Regions from separate parts of the Ensifer sp. NM-2 genome, predicted to be linked through region 1. Evidence: riboswitches for the same ligand, from Rfam matches in the RefSeq annotation. Region 1 holds a riboswitch; each other region holds the start of a gene.
What was found. Region 1 has a riboswitch for cobalamin ahead of metE (5-methyltetrahydropteroyltriglutamate--homocysteine S-methyltransferase). Riboswitches for the same ligand answer to the same signal wherever they lie in the genome.

Region 1 (4,207 bases):
GCTCACCGAAATCCGGGACGGCGAAGCGGCAGGCGCCAACGCCGCCGTCATCGCATGCTTCGACGATACTGGTCTGGAAGCAGCCCGCGCGCTTGCCCGCATCCCCGTGGTCGGGCTTTGCGAATCCGCTGTGGCGACGGCCGCCATGCTTGCTCAGCGTTTCACCGTCGTAACCACACTCGAGCGGTCGCGTGTGCTTATCGAGAACCTGGTCATACGCTATGGGATGAGTGCCCGGACGAAGGTTCGCGCTGCGGACATCCCGGTGCTGCAGCTTGAGGACAAGGCTTCGCCCGCGTTGGCGAAGCTGCGATGCGAAATCGAGCTGGCGCTCGTTGAGGACGGCGCCGAGGCGATCGTGCTTGGCTGCGCCGGGATGGCCGATCTTGCGCGCGCACTTCAAGCCGAATACGGCGTTCCGGTCATTGATGGCGTATCGGCAGCCGTCAAGCAGGCCGAGGCGTTGGTGTCGCAAGGACTGACGACCAGCAAGCGCGGCTCCTATGCTCCGCCGCTCAGCAAATCTTATTCAGGTCTTATGAGCGCGCTCGCACCGATCTCGGCTTGAGACCGTACCGAGGGAAGCTCTCCGGCCACGGCGGCCAGCTGCGCGTTCGATGTGGCGGCTTCGGCAATGATCCACTCGCGAAACACCTGGATCTTGTTCTGCCGCCGGTGGCTTTGCGGATAGACCAGCCAATAGGCACGGCCATCCCTGACCACATGGTTGAACGGCCGGACGAGTTTTCCGCTGCGAAGCTCCTCAATCACAAAGGTGGAGACGACCATGGCAATGCCATGATCGAGCAATGTGGTGGCCACATCCATTGCCTGGACGTCGAAGATCAGCTCAGTGCCATTGCTGGCCGGCGGTTCCACGCCCGCTTCGGTCATCCAGCGCCGCCACCAGCTGGCGTTGCCGAAGCGCCTCACCGTGAGAACGTCGGCCGGATCCTTCAGCTGATGTTTTTCCAGGAACGTCGGCGTACAGACGGGCATGTATTCGATCGGGAAAAGAGGAAACACTTCATTGCCCGACCAGTCGCCGTTGCCGCTGCGCACCACGAGATCAATCGCATCGCGCTTGAAGTCGATCAGCTCCGTGGACATGTGCACGCGAATGCTGATGTTTGGATGGGCTGTCTGAAACGAGGCGAGCCTGGAACCAAGCCAACTTGAGACGACGGTTGGCAGTACCGAGATGTGCAGGTGATGCTCGGTCTTGTCGGCAATCTCGGAGAACGCCGTACCCAGTAGATCGAGCGCCTCGGTCACCTTCGGCGCAAGCTGCCGTCCGGCAGCCGTCAAGCGCACTTCCCGCGGCAGACGGACAAACAGCGGCGTGCCGGTGCGGTCCTCCAGCAGTCGGATTTGATAGCTGACAGCGGCTTGCGTCATGCCGAGCTCCTGCGCCGCGCGGGTGAAACTCAAGTGCCTGGCTGCGGCCTCGAACGCGCGCACCGCACTCATGGGGGGAATCTTGCTCATGAAGTGAGATAAGCATTCTTTATGGCAGCATGCGAGAAATCGCTTTGCGCGAAACCACCAAAATCCTCAATTTTCTCGCGAACACATCACCACAGAACTGAAGGGGTTAGCAATGCTTAGCGCACTGCGATCGATCATCCTCCACGTCTGGACTTCGGCCAAGAGAGCTGCCGACGCCACGACGACCATCGATACATTCAGCGAGTTCCAACTGAGGGACATCGGCCTGACGCGAGACAATGACAGCATCCGGGCGCGCGCGGGCGATGTTGCTGATCCGTGGCAGCACGTAGCGGGCTCTGATCCGGGCGGTGCCCTTTCGCCGCAGACGCCAAATGATGAAGTCGCGTCGCCGCCCTCGCGACAAGCTTTCGACCTCGGCCGAATGGAGAAAATAAAGACATAAACATTTCTTTATACGATTGACGCCGTCGACTTTGCGGGGCATTGTCGAACAACGTGGTTCTGCGGCTCGTCTGACGACAGGCCGGAGCTAAGAGGGAATTCGGTGCGGCGCTGCAAGGCGCTCATGCCGGAGCTGCCCCCGCAACTGTAAGCGGCGAGCGGTCGTCCAATGATGTCACTGAGGGAGACGCCTCGGGAAGACGGGACGGTTCGTGTTGACCCGCAAGCCAGGAGACCTGCCGCGATAGATAACGTCCACGGGCGGGGTGTCCGATGTGTCGCCTTGACGAGCGAGCCAGTCTCGGTCGTGGATGCGTCGCATTCAAAGCCTTGCCCACAACCTTCGGGGTAAGGAAATGACCATCAAGACAGCCAATCTCGGCTTTCCACGTATCGGCAGCCACCGTGAACTGAAGTTCGCGCTGGAGCGTTATTGGGCCGGCAAGATCGAGAGACAGGACCTGCTCGACGTCGCCGCCAGGCTGCGGGCCGAAAACTGGGCCGCGCAAAAGGCGCGTGGGATCCAGATCATTCCATCGAACGACTTCTCGCTTTACGACCAGGTTCTCGACACATCAGTGCTGGTTGGTGCGGTGCCACCGGCCTATGGCTGGAAGGGCGGCCCGGTCGACCTCGACGCCTATTTCGCCATGGCGCGCGGTTCGACGACTGCCGCCTGCGCGTCCGGTTGCACGCATGGCGGGCCCGACGGGGGCAACCAGGCGCTGGAGATGACCAAGTGGTTCGACACGAACTACCACTACATGGTTCCGGAATTCGCGGAGGATCAGCGCTTCGAGCTGACGAGCAATGCGCCGCTTGACGCCTTCCTCGAAGCCAAGGCGCTCGGGCATGTCACCCGCCCTGTCGTCCTCGGCCCCGTCACCTTCCTGAAACTGGGCAAGGCGCTTGCCGGCGGATTCGACACCATCAATCTGATCGAGCGGCTGCTGCCTGTTTATACGAAGCTTCTCACCGAGCTTGGGGAAGCCGGCGTCGAATGGGTGCAGATCGACGAGCCATGCCTGGTGCTCGATCTCACTGAGCGGGAACGCCAGGCGCTGGCGCTGACCTACCAGACGTTCGCCTCGGAACTTCCGCAGTTGAAAATCATGCTCGCGACCTATTTCGGCGCGGTCAGTGACAACATGCCGACAGCCCTTTCGCTGCCGGTTGCCGGGCTGCATGTCGACCTCGTGCGGGCGCCGCAACAGCTCGACTTGCTACTTCAGACGGTACCGGCACAGCTTGTGCTGTCGCTCGGCGTCGTCGATGGCCGCAATGTGTGGCGTACCGATCTTGCCGGCCTCTTCCGCCGGCTGCAGCCGTTGATCGAGGCGCATGGCCGCGATCGTATCGAGCTTGCACCATCGTGCTCGCTGCTGCATGTGCCAATCGACCTCGATCTCGAACGAGCGCTCGATCCGGAGCTCGTCTCCTGGCTTGCCTTCGCCCTGCAGAAGCTGGACGAACTCAGCCTGCTTGCCCGCGCATTCGAGCCGGGCCTGGCCAATCCCGAGCAGGTCTTTGCAAAATCGATTGCTGCGGTCGAGGCACGGCTGACCTCGCTCAAGGTCCACGATCCACTCGTTGCCGGACGCTTGAAGAACCTGACGGCAGCAGACAGCCGCCGTCAATCGAGTTTTGCAACGCGCCGGCGGCGGCAGGAAGACAGGCTGGCACTGCCGCTCTTCCCGACGACGACGATCGGCTCCTTCCCGCAGACGTCAGAGGTGCGCCAGGCACGATCGCTGCATGCCAAGGGCGAGCTCAGCTATGTCGACTACCTCGCCTACCTGCGCCAGGAGACGGAGAAGGCCGTGCGCTGGCAGGAGGAAATCGGCATCGAGGTGCTGGTGCACGGCGAATTCGAGCGCAACGACATGGTGCAGTATTTCGGCGAGCAGCTCTCCGGCTATGGGTTCACTCAGAGCGGTTGGGTGCAGAGCTACGGCTCGCGCTACGTACGCCCGCCGATCATCTTCGGCGATGTCTCGCGCCCGAACCCGATGACGGTCGATTGGGCAACCTATGCGCAGTCGCTGACGGACAAGCCGATGAAGGGCATGCTCACCGGCCCGGTGACGATGCTGCAATGGTCGTTCGTGCGCGACGACCTGCCCCGGTCGATCGTATGCCGGCAGATCGCACTGGCGCTGCGCGACGAAGTCACCGACCTGGAAACGGCCGGTATCGCCGTGATCCAGATCGACGAACCGGCGCTGCGCGAGGGACTGCCACTGAGACAGGCCGATCGAAAGGCCTATCTCGACTGGGCGGTCGAGTGCTTCCGCATCAGCGCCTCCGGCGTCGG
Region 2 (4,207 bases), on a different contig from region 1:
TCATTGCCAGAGCCGACGACGGGGTCGGCGCCGCCAGCGCTGCCCAGGCGACGGCGAAAATCGAAAGCCAGCCGTTGCTTATCAGCCGCGCCGAAGCTGCCAGCGCCGCCGGCGAAGGCGTCGACATGATGGCGACCGGGTCGATCGATTTCGGTCGGCACGACCGCGCCGTGCGGCTGGCGGCCGCGGCCAGCCGCTGACGGGTCGGTCGCGGAAAGAACACGCTCCCCGCGACCATCAAGCATTGTCAGGCTTCGATCTGTACATCTCCAAGCGGCCGCGAGCAGCAGGCGAGGATGTAGCCCTCATCGATTTCGTCGTCGAGAATACCTCCGTTGTGGTTCATCTCGACCTCGCCGGCGACTTTCATCACCCGGCACGTACCGCAGATGCCGCCTTCACAGGCCGCACCGATCCTGACGCCGTTGGCCCGCGCCGCCTGCAGGATCGTCTGGCCGGGCTTGGCCTCGATCTCCTTGCCGCTCATGGTGAAGACCACCTTGGCGCCTTGCGCTTCGGCGTCGGCTGCCGCCCCTGCCCTGACTGCTATCTCCTCGGCTGCCGGTGCTGCCGCCGGCTGGAAGCTTTCCTCGTGATAGCGGCTCATGTCGAAACCGGCCGCCTTCAGCAACTCGCGCACGCCGCGCATGAACGGCTCCGGACCGCAGCAAAACACTGTGCGCTCCATGAAGTCGGGTGCAAGCAGCGGCAGCTTGGCGCCGTCGATGCGGCCGCGCAGCCCGTGCCATCCGTGCCTTGACTCATGCCCCTCGACCACGAAGCCGAGGTTTAGCCCGGACATCTGGCGCGCCAGCACTTCCAGTTCCGAGCGGAACAGAAGGTCGTCTGGCCGGCGGGCGCAGGAAATGAAGGTGACGTCGGTCTCGGGAACGTAGTCCGCCATCCAGCGCGTCATCGACATCATCGGCGTGACGCCGGAGCCTGCCGATATGAAGAGATATTTTTCGCCGGGATGGCGCACGAAGCTGAAATCGCCGAGCGGACCGAACGCCTTCAGCCGCATGCCGGGCTTCAGGTGATCGAACATCCAGCGCGTGCCGATGCTATCGGCTTGCGCCTTGACGGTGACGGCGATCGACAACGGCCGGGAGGGCGTCGACGACAGCGTGTAGGTGCGCATGACCGGCTCGTCGGCGACCGGCAGCTCGAGCGTGACGAACTGCCCAGGCAGATAGCGGAACCAGGCCGGCTTTTCCGCCCGGAAGGTAAAGGTCATCACATCGGCGGTCTCGATCACGGCCGATGTGCATTCGAGCATGTTCTGCCTGTCGATCCAGACATGAAGCTCGTCGAAATGATGGAACGAGGATGCCATCTGCATGTCAGGCGACCCGGGAAAGCGGAGCAGCCTCGCCCTGCAGGCGCTGTTCCATGAACTTGCAATACCACTCGACGAACTGCATCACGCCGCCTTCGTGTTCGGGCGAATAGGGGCCTGACTGGTAGGCCGGCGAGCGAATACCAAAGGCGTTCTCCTCGACGATCTGGCGGTCCTGATCGTTGGTCTCGGTCCAGACATGCGTCAGTTGCTCGAGATTGTAGTCGACGCCTTCAACCGCGTCCTTGTTGACCAGCCACTTGGTCGTCACCTGCGTCAGCTCCGGGCCGAGCGGCAGGACGCGGAAGGTGATGGCGTGGTCGGCCAGCACATGGTTCCAGGTCGAGGGATAATGGAAGAGCAGGAGCGTGCCGATATGCTTCTGGCTAACGTCTGCCGACAGTTGCCGCCGCACGGCGCGGGCGCCGGACATGGTGTAGCTCTCGGCGTCGTCGATCAACGGCATGCGCGCCGAGCGGAACTGGCCGGTCTCGGACATCCGGAACTCGCTCGGCAGTCCGGCTGCTTCGCATTTCGCCCAATGCGCGGCAATGACGGGATCATCCTTGGCGCCCTGCACACCGGTCGCCGTCGGCGCTTCGGGATAGGTGCGGCAAAGTTCGGGGTGGTTGGCGGCACAATGGTAGCACTCCCGGTTGTTTTCCCAGACGAGTTTCCAGTTGCCCTTTTCGATGATCGTGCTTTCGAAGGCGACCTTGGTTTCACCCAGGCGGTGCGGCGCAAGATAGGGCGCGACCATGTCGCGGAACGGGCCGAAATCCATCGGCTGCTCGGACAGGTTGATGAAGATGTAACCGCCGACGGTCTCGCAGTGGATCGGCTTCAGGCCGTGGGCCGCCTTGTCGAAATCCTCGCCCATCTGGCGGGCAAAGAGCAGCGCGCCGTCGAGCTCATAGGTCCATTGGTGATAGGGACAGACGAGCTTGGCCGAAGAGCCCTTGTGCTGCGCGCAGACGCGAGAACCGCGATGACGGCAGGAATTGTGCAGGGCGCGGATCGTGCCCTGTCGGTCGCGAACGATAATGACAGGATAATCGCCGACCTGGACGGTGAAATAGTTACCGGCACGCGGGATCTCGCAGTCGTGGCCGATGAACAACCAGTCCTTGTACCAGATGCTTTCGAGATCCTGCCTGTAGTAGTCGGGGTCGATGTAGAAGGCCCGGTCGAGGCTGTAGCCGTCGCGTCGACCCTTCAGCTTGCGGAGCATATCGCCCTTGATGTCCATGTCCTGTCCTCGTTCGCCTTGTTTCGGAGAGGCAGGACTGGAACCCGCACGGGCGCATTGCCTGTGCGATGACGGCTCCGATCCGGCTGCCCGCCGCAACCCGTTACGGTCTGTTCGCGTCAAGGCTGGTTTCCGGGCTCAGGAGCCGTCCGCAAGGACCAGCCCGGCGCCTTCCCGGACGGAACCGTCCAGTGGCTTTGTGCCGTGGCTTTCGCTCCACCACCGTTGCGGGGGCAGCGCCGGGTTTTGACCGGCTTCCCAATTCTCCGCCTTCCCTAAAAGACAGCACCTTGAGTAGGCATATCTAATCGCGGAAGCCATCGTCGTAGCTGCCGATTAACGACATCCGATTCCAGAAAGACGACACAGCACATCAAGCGCACCAAACGCCCTGTGATTGATCATTTTTCATTGTAAACAATAGGATAGCTCAAGGATTGAGCAATTGTCGCTTTTTCCGGCAAGGCTTGCGAGAAAGCGCGGATCCTTCGCCATTTTGCGACATGTCTTCCCGTGACGCGGGGCAAGGCCCACCGACGCGAGTGAAATCTTCCATTAACCATAATGCATTAGCGTCGCCTGACGGAGAAACCGGCCGAACCGGCAAACAGCGCATTGAAGTTCATGGCAAAGCTCAAATACTACGACGCCGCAGCCGAGAAGCTGCCAACGATCGCTCCGAAGACAGCGGTCCACACCGAGTTCCTGCGCACCGGCCGCATAGAAAGGCGTCAATGGTCGCAGCGCGAGCGGCGTTATCTGAGCTATGACGAGGTTGCCGAGCGCACCGCCCACAAGCTGACGACCGCCGGCGAAACGACGCACAAGCGGATGAACGGCTTCCATACCTCGATCCAGTTTCCCAAGATGATCTTCCACCGCACGCTCACCGGTCGGCCGCATCTCGGCTATTGCCATGTCACGGCGGCGAGAACACATCTCGCCCCGTCCAAGGACGTCACCTGGTCGTTCTATTTCGCCAACTTCTTCTGTGACCTCGGCGACGAGAAACACTTCTTCGAACGCATCCAGACCGGCTATTCCCGAATGTACTTCGCCGTTGCCATCGAGCCCGATGCGCCAGAGGGGCAGATGACCATCAATCGCAGCGTTCGCGACAACGGGCTGCTCTTTCGTACCGACGACCCGAAAGTCGCGCTCAAGAACGTGCTGATGCTCGGCGCGCGCGACGAGGCATTGAAGCGCATCATTCGCAGCCTCTGAAGCGCAGACCCGGTTGCCTGAAGAAAATCGTTCTGTTTTCACCGTGGCTCCTTTAAGGAAGCCTCGGAAAGGGAAACGGAAGCGACATGGCCGAAATCATCGATACACGGACCGAGCCGGAACGGGCGATCGAGCGTGCCTGTGCGGTGCTTGCCGAAGGCGAGCCCGTCGCGATTCCGACCGAGACGGTCTACGGCCTGGCAGCGGACGCCACCAATCCCGATGCGATCAGCCGTATTTATGAGATGAAGGGGCGTCCACGCTTCAACCCACTGATATCGCATGTGTCAGACATGGCGATGGCTGAAGCCCATGTGACATTCGATTCGTTGTCGCGGCGCCTGGCCGAAGCGTTCTGGCCCGGCCCGCTGACGTTGATCCTGCCCCAGCGCACA
Region 3 (4,207 bases), on a different contig from region 1:
CGTCCCAGACAATGCTTTCGCGCCCCGCCGACCAGACGACGTCGACGCTGCCGGGCGACAGCTTCGAGGCGATGATCGACCAGACGGTCGAGACCGGGATGGGCGCTGAACCCCATGAGACGGCGGCAGTGATCGTCAGGCACAGCAACAGCAGCGCCGCGAGAATGGCGGTCGTGGTTTTCACAGTCCGTCCCTGGTCAATTATTGGAATGGAAAGGCGGGAGCATGCGAAACGGCATGCTCCCGCAGGCCGCCTCGGTTACATCGCCTGCCCGTGAAAGGCCCTGGCAAGGCGCGCAATGGCATCGATGTTGCGTGGACCCGGTGTCGCCTCGACATAATCGAGCACGACGAAGCGGTCATTCCTGACGGCATCGATGTTCTTGAAGGCGGGGTTGCTCTTCATGAAGGCGATCTTCTGCTCGGCGGTGACCTCGCCATAGTTGACGATCACCACCACCTCAGGGTTCTTGTCGATCACCGGCTCCCAGGAAATCTCGGTCCAGCTCTTCTCGATGTCGTCCATGACGTTGACGCCGCCCGCCGCCTCGATCATTGCCGTCGGGATACCGAACCGGCCTGACGTGAACGGCTTCTCCTCGCCGGAATCATAGACGAAGACGCGGGTCGGGCGTTCGATGCCGCCGGTGTCTGCAGTGATCTTGTCGAGATCGCGGCGATAACCGTCGACCAGCGCCTGCGCCCGATCCTCGACGCCGAAGATGCGGCCGAGATTGAGGATATCGACGAACATGTCGTCCATGACAGGCTTGCCCTTGGCCATGACGTGAATGCAGGATTCGGTCAGCTCATAGACGTTGATCTTGAAGGGTTCGAGCGTTTCCGGCGTCACCTCGCCCCCGACCTTCATGCCGTAGTTCCAGCCGGCGAAGTAGAAGTCGGCGTCGGCATTGAGCAGCACTTCCTTGGTCGGATATTTTTCCGAAAGCTCCGGCAGCGCCTTGACGCCTTCGCGCAGCTTTTCGTCCAGCGTCTTCCAGCCGGATACGCCGGTATAGCCGACCATGCGGTCCTGCAATTTCAGAGCCAGCATCATTTCAGTGAGGTTGACGTCGTTGGAAACGGCGCGCTTCGGTGCTGAATCGAAGGTCACCTCGCGGTTGCAGCTCTTGACGGTCACGGGATAGGCGAGCGCCGGCGTTGCCGCCAGAACCAGCAGGGCAAAGGCGGAATGGGCAATGAAGGTCTTCATGAAATCAGTTCCTGTCGAGCAAGTGAAAAGGAAAAGCGTGCGCCGCTCGAAACGGCATTGTTGTGGGCAGTGGCGGTGACGCCGAAGGCGGCGGAAAGCGCTTGTGGGTTGAGCACGTCTTCGGGCGGGCCGAAGGCCGTCATGCGTCCCTCCGTCAGGATCGCCACATCGGTCGCGAACTCGGCTGCCAGGTTGATGTCGTGCAGCGTGGTGACGATCGTCAGCTGCAGCGTCTGCAACAACTCGAGAATTTCGAGCTGGTGGCGGATATCGAGATGGTTTGTCGGCTCGTCGAGAATGATGATGCGCGGCTGCTGGGCAAGCGCCCGGGCGATCAGCACCCGCTGCTTCTCGCCGCCCGAAAGCGTCGCGAATTGCCGCCCGGCAAGGTGGGTGAGATCGAGATGCTCGAGCGCGTGCGCAACCGTCTCGCGGTCCCTCGCGGTCCAGCCGCTCATGCCCTCACGCCGGGGGATGCGGCCCATCATCACCACGTCGCGCACGCTGAAGGGAAAGTCGCTCGGCATTTCCTGCAGCACGACGGCAATGATCTTTGCCGCCTCGCGCGCCGTCATCGCCCAGATGTCGACGCCATCGACCTCGATTGCGCCCGCTATCGGCTGGGCCGAGCGATAGAGGCAGCGCAGCAGCGAGGTCTTGCCGGCACCGTTCGGCCCGAGAATGGCAAGCCGGCTGCCGGGCGCAATGGCAAAGTCGATCTCGCGGACCAGCCGCAGGTCCGGGCGCGGTCCCCAATCCAGGGCGTGGACCCGAAGCCCGGCCCCTGTCGCGGTGCAGCTCATCGGCTCGTCCCTCCCCGCGCCATCATTGGAAATGCCAGCCGATGTCTTCGGAGACCAGCATCGCTGCCGGGATGCGCGCCAGCGTCTTGCCGTTGAGCCCGCGCGGCCTCTCGGCCGCCCGCGTCATGCCATCGCCCCTTCCGGCATAGGTGGTCGCGAACGAGACGAGATCATCGATATCCTCCTCGGGCGAGATATCGCCAAAGAGGTAGGTCGCCTTGCCGGTTGCCTGGAAAGCGATGGTGCAAGGCCTGGTACACGCGGCCATGCAGACCGTCCCAGTAATGGAGAAATCCCGGTCGAGCGGCTCGCCGAGCGCGGCAATACTGCGGTTCAGCCGCTGGATCAGATCCGCTCCCGGACGGCATGGGCCGCCGGTGAAACGGCAATCGGTGCAGACCGTTATCGTGTGCTGTCGGGAAACCGGATTGGCCATGTCTCTTCTCCTCCGGATTGGTCCGGAGAGAATGTGGCAACGCGGCATGATGACGGATGACCGTCGCGCAAAAACCAGTTCTTTTCCATCGGAACACCCCGTCCGTTGTGGTTGATCGGTTCGATGGCAGGTCTCCTGGCTCGCGGGTCGCGGCGCATCCACGTCTTCCCGGCTGATCGCCAGTGACATGGTGTGAATGCGCTTTCCGCTCACAGTTGCGGGGGCAGCCACGGTTTCGGCCCCATTTGGGTCGTCCGCTCCGTGTTCCCTTTTCAGCCGCTTCCGCATTGTCGCGGTTGCAGCACCATCAAAGCCTTCGTCGCACACTTCGGCGGAGGTGACAACCGCCGCGACAGCACGGCCTTGGCCTATCAACATGTCGCATTTTTTCATGCGCATTTGTTATGTGATAACATAACATTATTCAACACAAAAATATGTTGACCAACTCGCCCGCACCGACCAACGGGCGTATCCTTCGATGGCGCCTGTGTGGAAAAGGAGATCTGCCATGGCCGCCTATCTGATTGCGGATGTCGAGGTCACCGATGCCGCGGCCTTTGAAGAATACATACGGGAAGTGCCGGCAACGGAGGCGCGCTATGGTGGCCGATATTTGGGGCGCGGTGGCGCTACCCGGGTGCTCGAGGGAGACTGGGAGCCGCACCGGCTCGTCATTGTCGAGTTCCCGGACATGCACTCCTTGCTCGAGTGGTACAACTCGCCGGCGTATCAACGCCTCAAGGCGATCCGAGAGCGCTGCGCCAAGACGCGGATCATGACGCTGGAAGGCGTTGCCACCTAAGCAGTCGGGCCGTCATTGTTCCAGCAGCTTCCGACGTTTACCGCAAAGGTGCGGCATTGGCATATCAACATGCGGCATATTTTCATATTCATCTGTTATGTAATATCATAATACAACACAAGCTAACGAATGATGCCTGCGACGCACATTGGCAGAGCACTTCTCACGCCATCAGGACGATCGATCGCGACTGTCAACCGGACCTATTAATCTGGCATCAGCGTTTGCCGGCGACGGTCATAAGACATTGCTCGACCAACGGACCGGCAACTCTGTGCTGGAAGCGATTTCAAGAGGCGTTGTCAGGCGATACTTCATCTGCCTGGGGTGCCTCATTCCGGTGCGGCGATACGAATGGGACGTGTCCCGACTGGAGCGCCGGTCGCCCGGTCGATGGTGACGGGATCGATCTCCGTTCCGGTCTCGGCGTCGAAGAACCGGGTTACCTCGCCCCCGCCGCGATGCTTGCGTCCCCACGCGCCGATGGCAAACAGAACCGGCAGGAAGTCTTGGCCAGCTTCGGTCAGGACATATTCGTCTCGTGGCGGACGATCGGAATAGCGGCGTTTCTCCAGCAGCCCCTCCTCCGTCAGCGCTGAAAGCCGCCCCGTCAGCATCGTCGGCGCGATACCAAGACTTTTGCGGAAATCATCGAAGCGGGTCAGGCCCGCATGGGCATCTCGCATGATCAGCATGCTCCAGGCATCCCCCACAAGCGCAAGGCTCCTGGCGATCAGGCATGGCTGGCTCGACAGATTTCTCATGTTAGTATCTTTTTGATAGTGACTAACTACTAATTTAATAGTAACTGAATGTTCAGCGATATTCCATGATAAAATGAAAGCACAAGCCGATGAGCAAGACAGAACGCGGCATTGCCCTGGTCACGGGCGCTTCCTCAGGCATTGGGTTGGTGACAGCACGAGCGCTGCGGCACGATGGCTACCGTG
Region 4 (4,207 bases), on a different contig from region 1:
CTTAGAAATTGTAGCGCCTTGGCTCTAGCTTCGATCCGCGAGATATCAAGCCGATAATGCCAACGCCACAGGTAGACGCGCGCGTAGACCATGGCGGCGGCGGCATAGGCTCGTCCATAGGCAGGATCGAGCGCAATCGCCTGCTCGAAAAAAGGCACTGCCTTTGCAAAATCTTCGGGGGTCGTGCGCCGGTGATGCTCCCAGCCGCGCAGGAACGCATCGAAGGCCGCCGGGACCGTCGTTTCCTTGCGTCCGAAGGCCATCTGCTCGTCAGGATTCAACCGAAGCGCAAGCGCGTCGGCAATGCCGCGCATCACTTCGTCCTGCAGCGCAAAGACATCGGAAAGTGAACCGTCGAACTTGCCGGCCCAAACGTGGCCGCCGCTGAGAGAATCTATGAGCTGAACATTGATCCGTAGCTGTTCTCCGGCACGCTGCACACTGCCTTCGAGGACGTATCGGACACCGAGTTCCTTGGACACCTGCCTGGGTGTCACCGCCCTGCCCTTGTAGGTGAAGGTCGAGTTACGCGCGATAACGAACAAGCCGGATACCTGAGCCAGCTCGGTGACAAGGCCATCGGTCATGCCATCGGCGAAATACTCCTGCCTGGGATCGTCGCTCACGTTGGCAAACGGAAGCACCGCGATCGACGGCTTGTCCGGCGCGGTCAGATTCGGTGGTTGTATCTGGACCGTTTCCACAGGCGACTCCCAGGGCCGCCACCAGGCCACGCCGGCAGCAGCGCCGAGCACGACAGCAGACGTAACGAGTGCCGCCCAGCGCTTCGCGTGGCGCCCAGCGACCTTTACGCTGCCGGGGCGGGCTTCGTTCAGCCCCAGCCGGTAAGTCCGCACCGGCTTTTCGATATGCTTCAGGCGTTGTTCGCCGAGAAAGACGAAGCCGACATCGAGGTGCTTCTCGACCTGGTCGTAGGCGGTGCCGGAGATGATGATCCCACCCGGTTCGGCGAGGCTCTGCAGGCGCTCGGCAATGATCACTCCATCGCCGTGAATGTCGTCGCCTTCAACGATGACGTCGCCAAGATTGATGCCGATGCGGAATTCCAGTCGACCCTGATCGGAGCCGCGGCTTTCGGATTTCGCGCGCTGAACCTCCACCGCACAACGGACCGCCTCGACGACACTCTGGAACTCGACCAATAACCCGTCGCCCATGGTCTTGATCAACCGCCCGCGATGTGCGGCAATCCTTTGTTCGAACAGGCCGTGCAGATCGGCCTGAAAGCGGGCACACGTACCCTCTTCGTCGGCTTGGGTGAGCAGTCCATAGCCGGAAACGTCGGCAATCATCACGGCGGTGAGCCTGCGTTCCATCTGCCTTCCGGATAATCGAAACGACTTTCGGCTACTCTATCGCAATATCTGACGTTGCTAAAATAAAGTTCAGTTGCCGTGGAGCGTCCGCTCCGACGTCGACTACAGCGCCGCGCGTCTTACTGGACGCGCAAAGGTCGCTGTAACACTTTGAATTGCTGCATGTTTTTATCCTTAGGTCGAATACCATCTAAGGATAAAAACATGCAGGAGTGGCCTTTGCGGCCTGCTGCCGGCAAATTGTCGCGCGCCGCATCTCGACGGGTGGCGTGTCGCACGCGTCGATTGACTTTGCGGCGCCCGCTTCCTAATCATCTGACGTTGGATGGTTTCCCCGGATCGTGGCGATGCGGGGGAATAATTGGGAATGTGACGGATGGACCCAAATCGGGCATCCTTATCGCAGCCGACCCCGCGACTGTAGAACGGTCAGGGTTCGCCATCGGGCTGATAGCCGGCTTCCTTTCGATTGCATGGGGCAATCGAAGGCGGTTTGGAATTCAGCCGGAAAAGCCACTGGCGTGGCTTCGTGATCAGCCGGGTTGGACGCCTCTTCTTCTACGAATCGTCCGCCTTTCACGAAACCAGAAAACGCCGGGAAGGTGAGGCGGGCCGTTCGGGCCCAAGCATCGGTCTTCGCGTGATCACGCGGGGCGCGATGTGGTGGGCTCGTGACGCCGTGAGCCAGGAGACCTGCCGTCCGACAGGGGCATTCCGCCCGAAGGGAAGCCCGCTTCCCACGCCATCACGGAGGTTGTCTTGGCTCATCGATCGTTTCCCGAACGCGCCGTCGGCGCGGTGAAATCCTGTTGCCGCTCGAATTCGCGACCAAGCGCGTGAGGCTGCAACGCACATGAGCATTTCCCATGCCGGGCCGGTTCTGGTCCTCGGCGGTGCCCGTTCCGGCAAATCCAGCTTTTCCGAAAGGCTCGTCGAAGCCTCCGGGCTCGGCATGCACTATGTCGCGACCGGCCGTGCCTGGGACGACGAGATGCGCGAGCGCATCGACCATCACCGGGCAAGGCGCGGCGAAGGCTGGACGACGCATGAAGAGCCGCTCGACCTCGTTTCGCTGCTGACGCGCATCGATGACGAGAACCGCGTGGTGCTCGTCGACTGCCTGACGCTGTGGGTCACCAACCTGATGATGGAAGGGCGCGACATGGCGGCAGAGTTCGCGGCCCTTGCCGCTTTCCTGCCGGAGGCGCGGGCGCGCCTCATCCTTGTTTCCAACGAAGTCGGCCTCGGCATCGTGCCCGAGAACCGCATGGTCCGCGATTTCCGCGACCATGCCGGCCGGCTTCACCAGATCGTTGCGGAGAAATCCGCGGAAGTTTACTTTGTCGCGGCCGGATTGCCGCTGAAAATGAAGGGTTGATCCATGACCACTGCCAGAGCCAACCAGGGCAAGATCCCGGCGACCGTCATCACCGGCTTCCTCGGTGCCGGCAAGACGACGATGATCCGCAATCTGCTGCAGAACGCCGATGGCAAGCGCATTGCGCTCATCATCAACGAGTTCGGCGATCTCGGCGTCGACGGCGACGTGCTGAAGGGCTGCGGCGCAGAAGCCTGCTCGGAAGACGATATCATTGAGCTTACCAATGGCTGCATCTGCTGCACGGTTGCCGATGATTTCATCCCGACCATGACCAAGCTGCTCGAGCGCGAAAATCGTCCTGACCATATCATCATTGAAACCTCGGGCCTCGCTTTGCCGCAGCCGCTGATCGCCGCCTTCAACTGGCCTGATATCCGCAGCGAAGTCACCGTCGATGGCGTCGTCACCGTGGTCGACAGTGCCGCCGTTGCCGCCGGCCGTTTTGCCGACGACCATGACAAGGTCGATGCGTTGCGTGTCGAGGACGACAATCTCGACCACGAAAGCCCGATCGAGGAACTGTTCGAGGACCAGTTGACCGCCGCCGACCTGATCGTGCTCAACAAGACCGATCTGATCGACGCCTCCGGCCTCAAGGCCGTGCGCGACGAGGTCGCTTCGCGCACTAACCGCAAGCCAACAATGATCGAGGCGAAGAACGGCGAAGTTGCCGCTGCCATCCTGCTCGGCCTCGGCGTCGGCACGGAAAGCGATATCGCCAACCGCAAGTCTCACCACGAGATGGAACATGAGGCCGGCGAGGAGCACTCTCATGACGAGTTCGACAGCTTCGTCGTCGAGCTCGGCGCGATTGCCGATCCGGCAGGTTTCATCGATCGCCTCAAGGGCGTGATATCAGAGCATGACGTGCTGCGCCTCAAGGGCTTTGCCGACGTGCCCGGCAAGCCGATGCGCCTGCTGATCCAGGCCGTTGGCGCCCGCATCGACCAGTATTACGACCGTGCCTGGGCGGCTGGCGAGAAGCGCGGTACGCGCCTCGTCGTCATCGGCCTGCACGACATGGACGAAGCTGCGGTGCGCGCCGCCATCACCGCACTCGCCTAACTCCTTGAAGCAACGCAATTCCAGGAAAGCCATTTCACGCTTTTCCTGGAATTGCTCGAACGGACAGAAACATGCATCTGCTTCTCGCCCAGAAAGGAACGATCGCCGACGGCAACGAGGCGATCGACCTGGGGCAAACGCCGGCCGACGTGCTTTTCCTGTCGGCCGCCGACACCGAGCTTTCGTCGATCGCGGCGGCCCATGGCCGGCGCGACGGGGAGCTGAGCCTGCGCATCGCCAGCCTGATGAACCTGATGCACCCGATGTCGGTCGACACCTATGTCGAGCGCACGGCAAGGCATGCAAAACTCATCGTGGTCAGGCCGCTCGGTGGCGCCAGCTATTTCCGTTATGTGCTGGAAGCATTGCATGCCGCCGCCGTCACCCACCGCTTCCAGATCGCGGTGCTGCCCGGCGACGACAA

Region 2: it holds a riboswitch for cobalamin, as region 1 does, so the genes downstream of both, C6558_RS04090 (aromatic ring-hydroxylating dioxygenase subunit alpha) here and metE (5-methyltetrahydropteroyltriglutamate--homocysteine S-methyltransferase) in region 1, are expected to answer to the same signal.
Region 3: it holds a riboswitch for cobalamin, as region 1 does, so the genes downstream of both, C6558_RS09485 (DUF1636 domain-containing protein) here and metE (5-methyltetrahydropteroyltriglutamate--homocysteine S-methyltransferase) in region 1, are expected to answer to the same signal.
Region 4: it holds a riboswitch for cobalamin, as region 1 does, so the genes downstream of both, cobU (bifunctional adenosylcobinamide kinase/adenosylcobinamide-phosphate guanylyltransferase) here and metE (5-methyltetrahydropteroyltriglutamate--homocysteine S-methyltransferase) in region 1, are expected to answer to the same signal.

What each region holds. Positions count from the first base shown of each region.
Region 1 is NZ_PVZR01000006.1:130,842-135,048, reverse strand. Features, by position in the region: gene C6558_RS14385 (aspartate/glutamate racemase family protein) at 1-568, shown strand, start outside; gene C6558_RS14380 (LysR substrate-binding domain-containing protein) at 526-1,470, opposite strand; gene C6558_RS14375 (hypothetical protein) at 1,601-1,894, shown strand; cobalamin riboswitch at 1,932-2,152, shown strand; gene metE (5-methyltetrahydropteroyltriglutamate--homocysteine S-methyltransferase) at 2,250-4,207, shown strand, end outside.
Region 2 is NZ_PVZR01000001.1:840,890-845,096, reverse strand. Features, by position in the region: gene C6558_RS04100 (glycoside hydrolase family 25 protein) at 1-200, shown strand, start outside; gene C6558_RS04095 (hybrid-cluster NAD(P)-dependent oxidoreductase) at 248-1,342, opposite strand; gene C6558_RS04090 (aromatic ring-hydroxylating dioxygenase subunit alpha) at 1,344-2,588, opposite strand; cobalamin riboswitch at 2,694-2,896, opposite strand; gene C6558_RS04085 (DUF6656 family protein) at 3,213-3,812, shown strand; gene C6558_RS04080 (L-threonylcarbamoyladenylate synthase) at 3,899-4,207, shown strand, end outside.
Region 3 is NZ_PVZR01000003.1:430,663-434,869, reverse strand. Features, by position in the region: gene C6558_RS09500 (iron ABC transporter permease) at 1-184, opposite strand, end outside; gene C6558_RS09495 (ABC transporter substrate-binding protein) at 260-1,213, opposite strand; gene C6558_RS09490 (ABC transporter ATP-binding protein) at 1,210-2,016, opposite strand; gene C6558_RS09485 (DUF1636 domain-containing protein) at 2,039-2,452, opposite strand; cobalamin riboswitch at 2,560-2,776, opposite strand; gene C6558_RS09480 (DUF1330 domain-containing protein) at 2,964-3,257, shown strand; partial or broken gene C6558_RS09475 (winged helix-turn-helix transcriptional regulator) at 3,547-4,021, opposite strand; gene C6558_RS09470 (oxidoreductase) at 4,111-4,207, shown strand, end outside.
Region 4 is NZ_PVZR01000009.1:219,501-223,707, reverse strand. Features, by position in the region: gene C6558_RS19620 (adenylate/guanylate cyclase domain-containing protein) at 1-1,337, opposite strand, end outside; cobalamin riboswitch at 1,647-2,053, shown strand; gene cobU (bifunctional adenosylcobinamide kinase/adenosylcobinamide-phosphate guanylyltransferase) at 2,191-2,715, shown strand; gene cobW (cobalamin biosynthesis protein CobW) at 2,719-3,783, shown strand; gene cobN (cobaltochelatase subunit CobN) at 3,855-4,207, shown strand, end outside.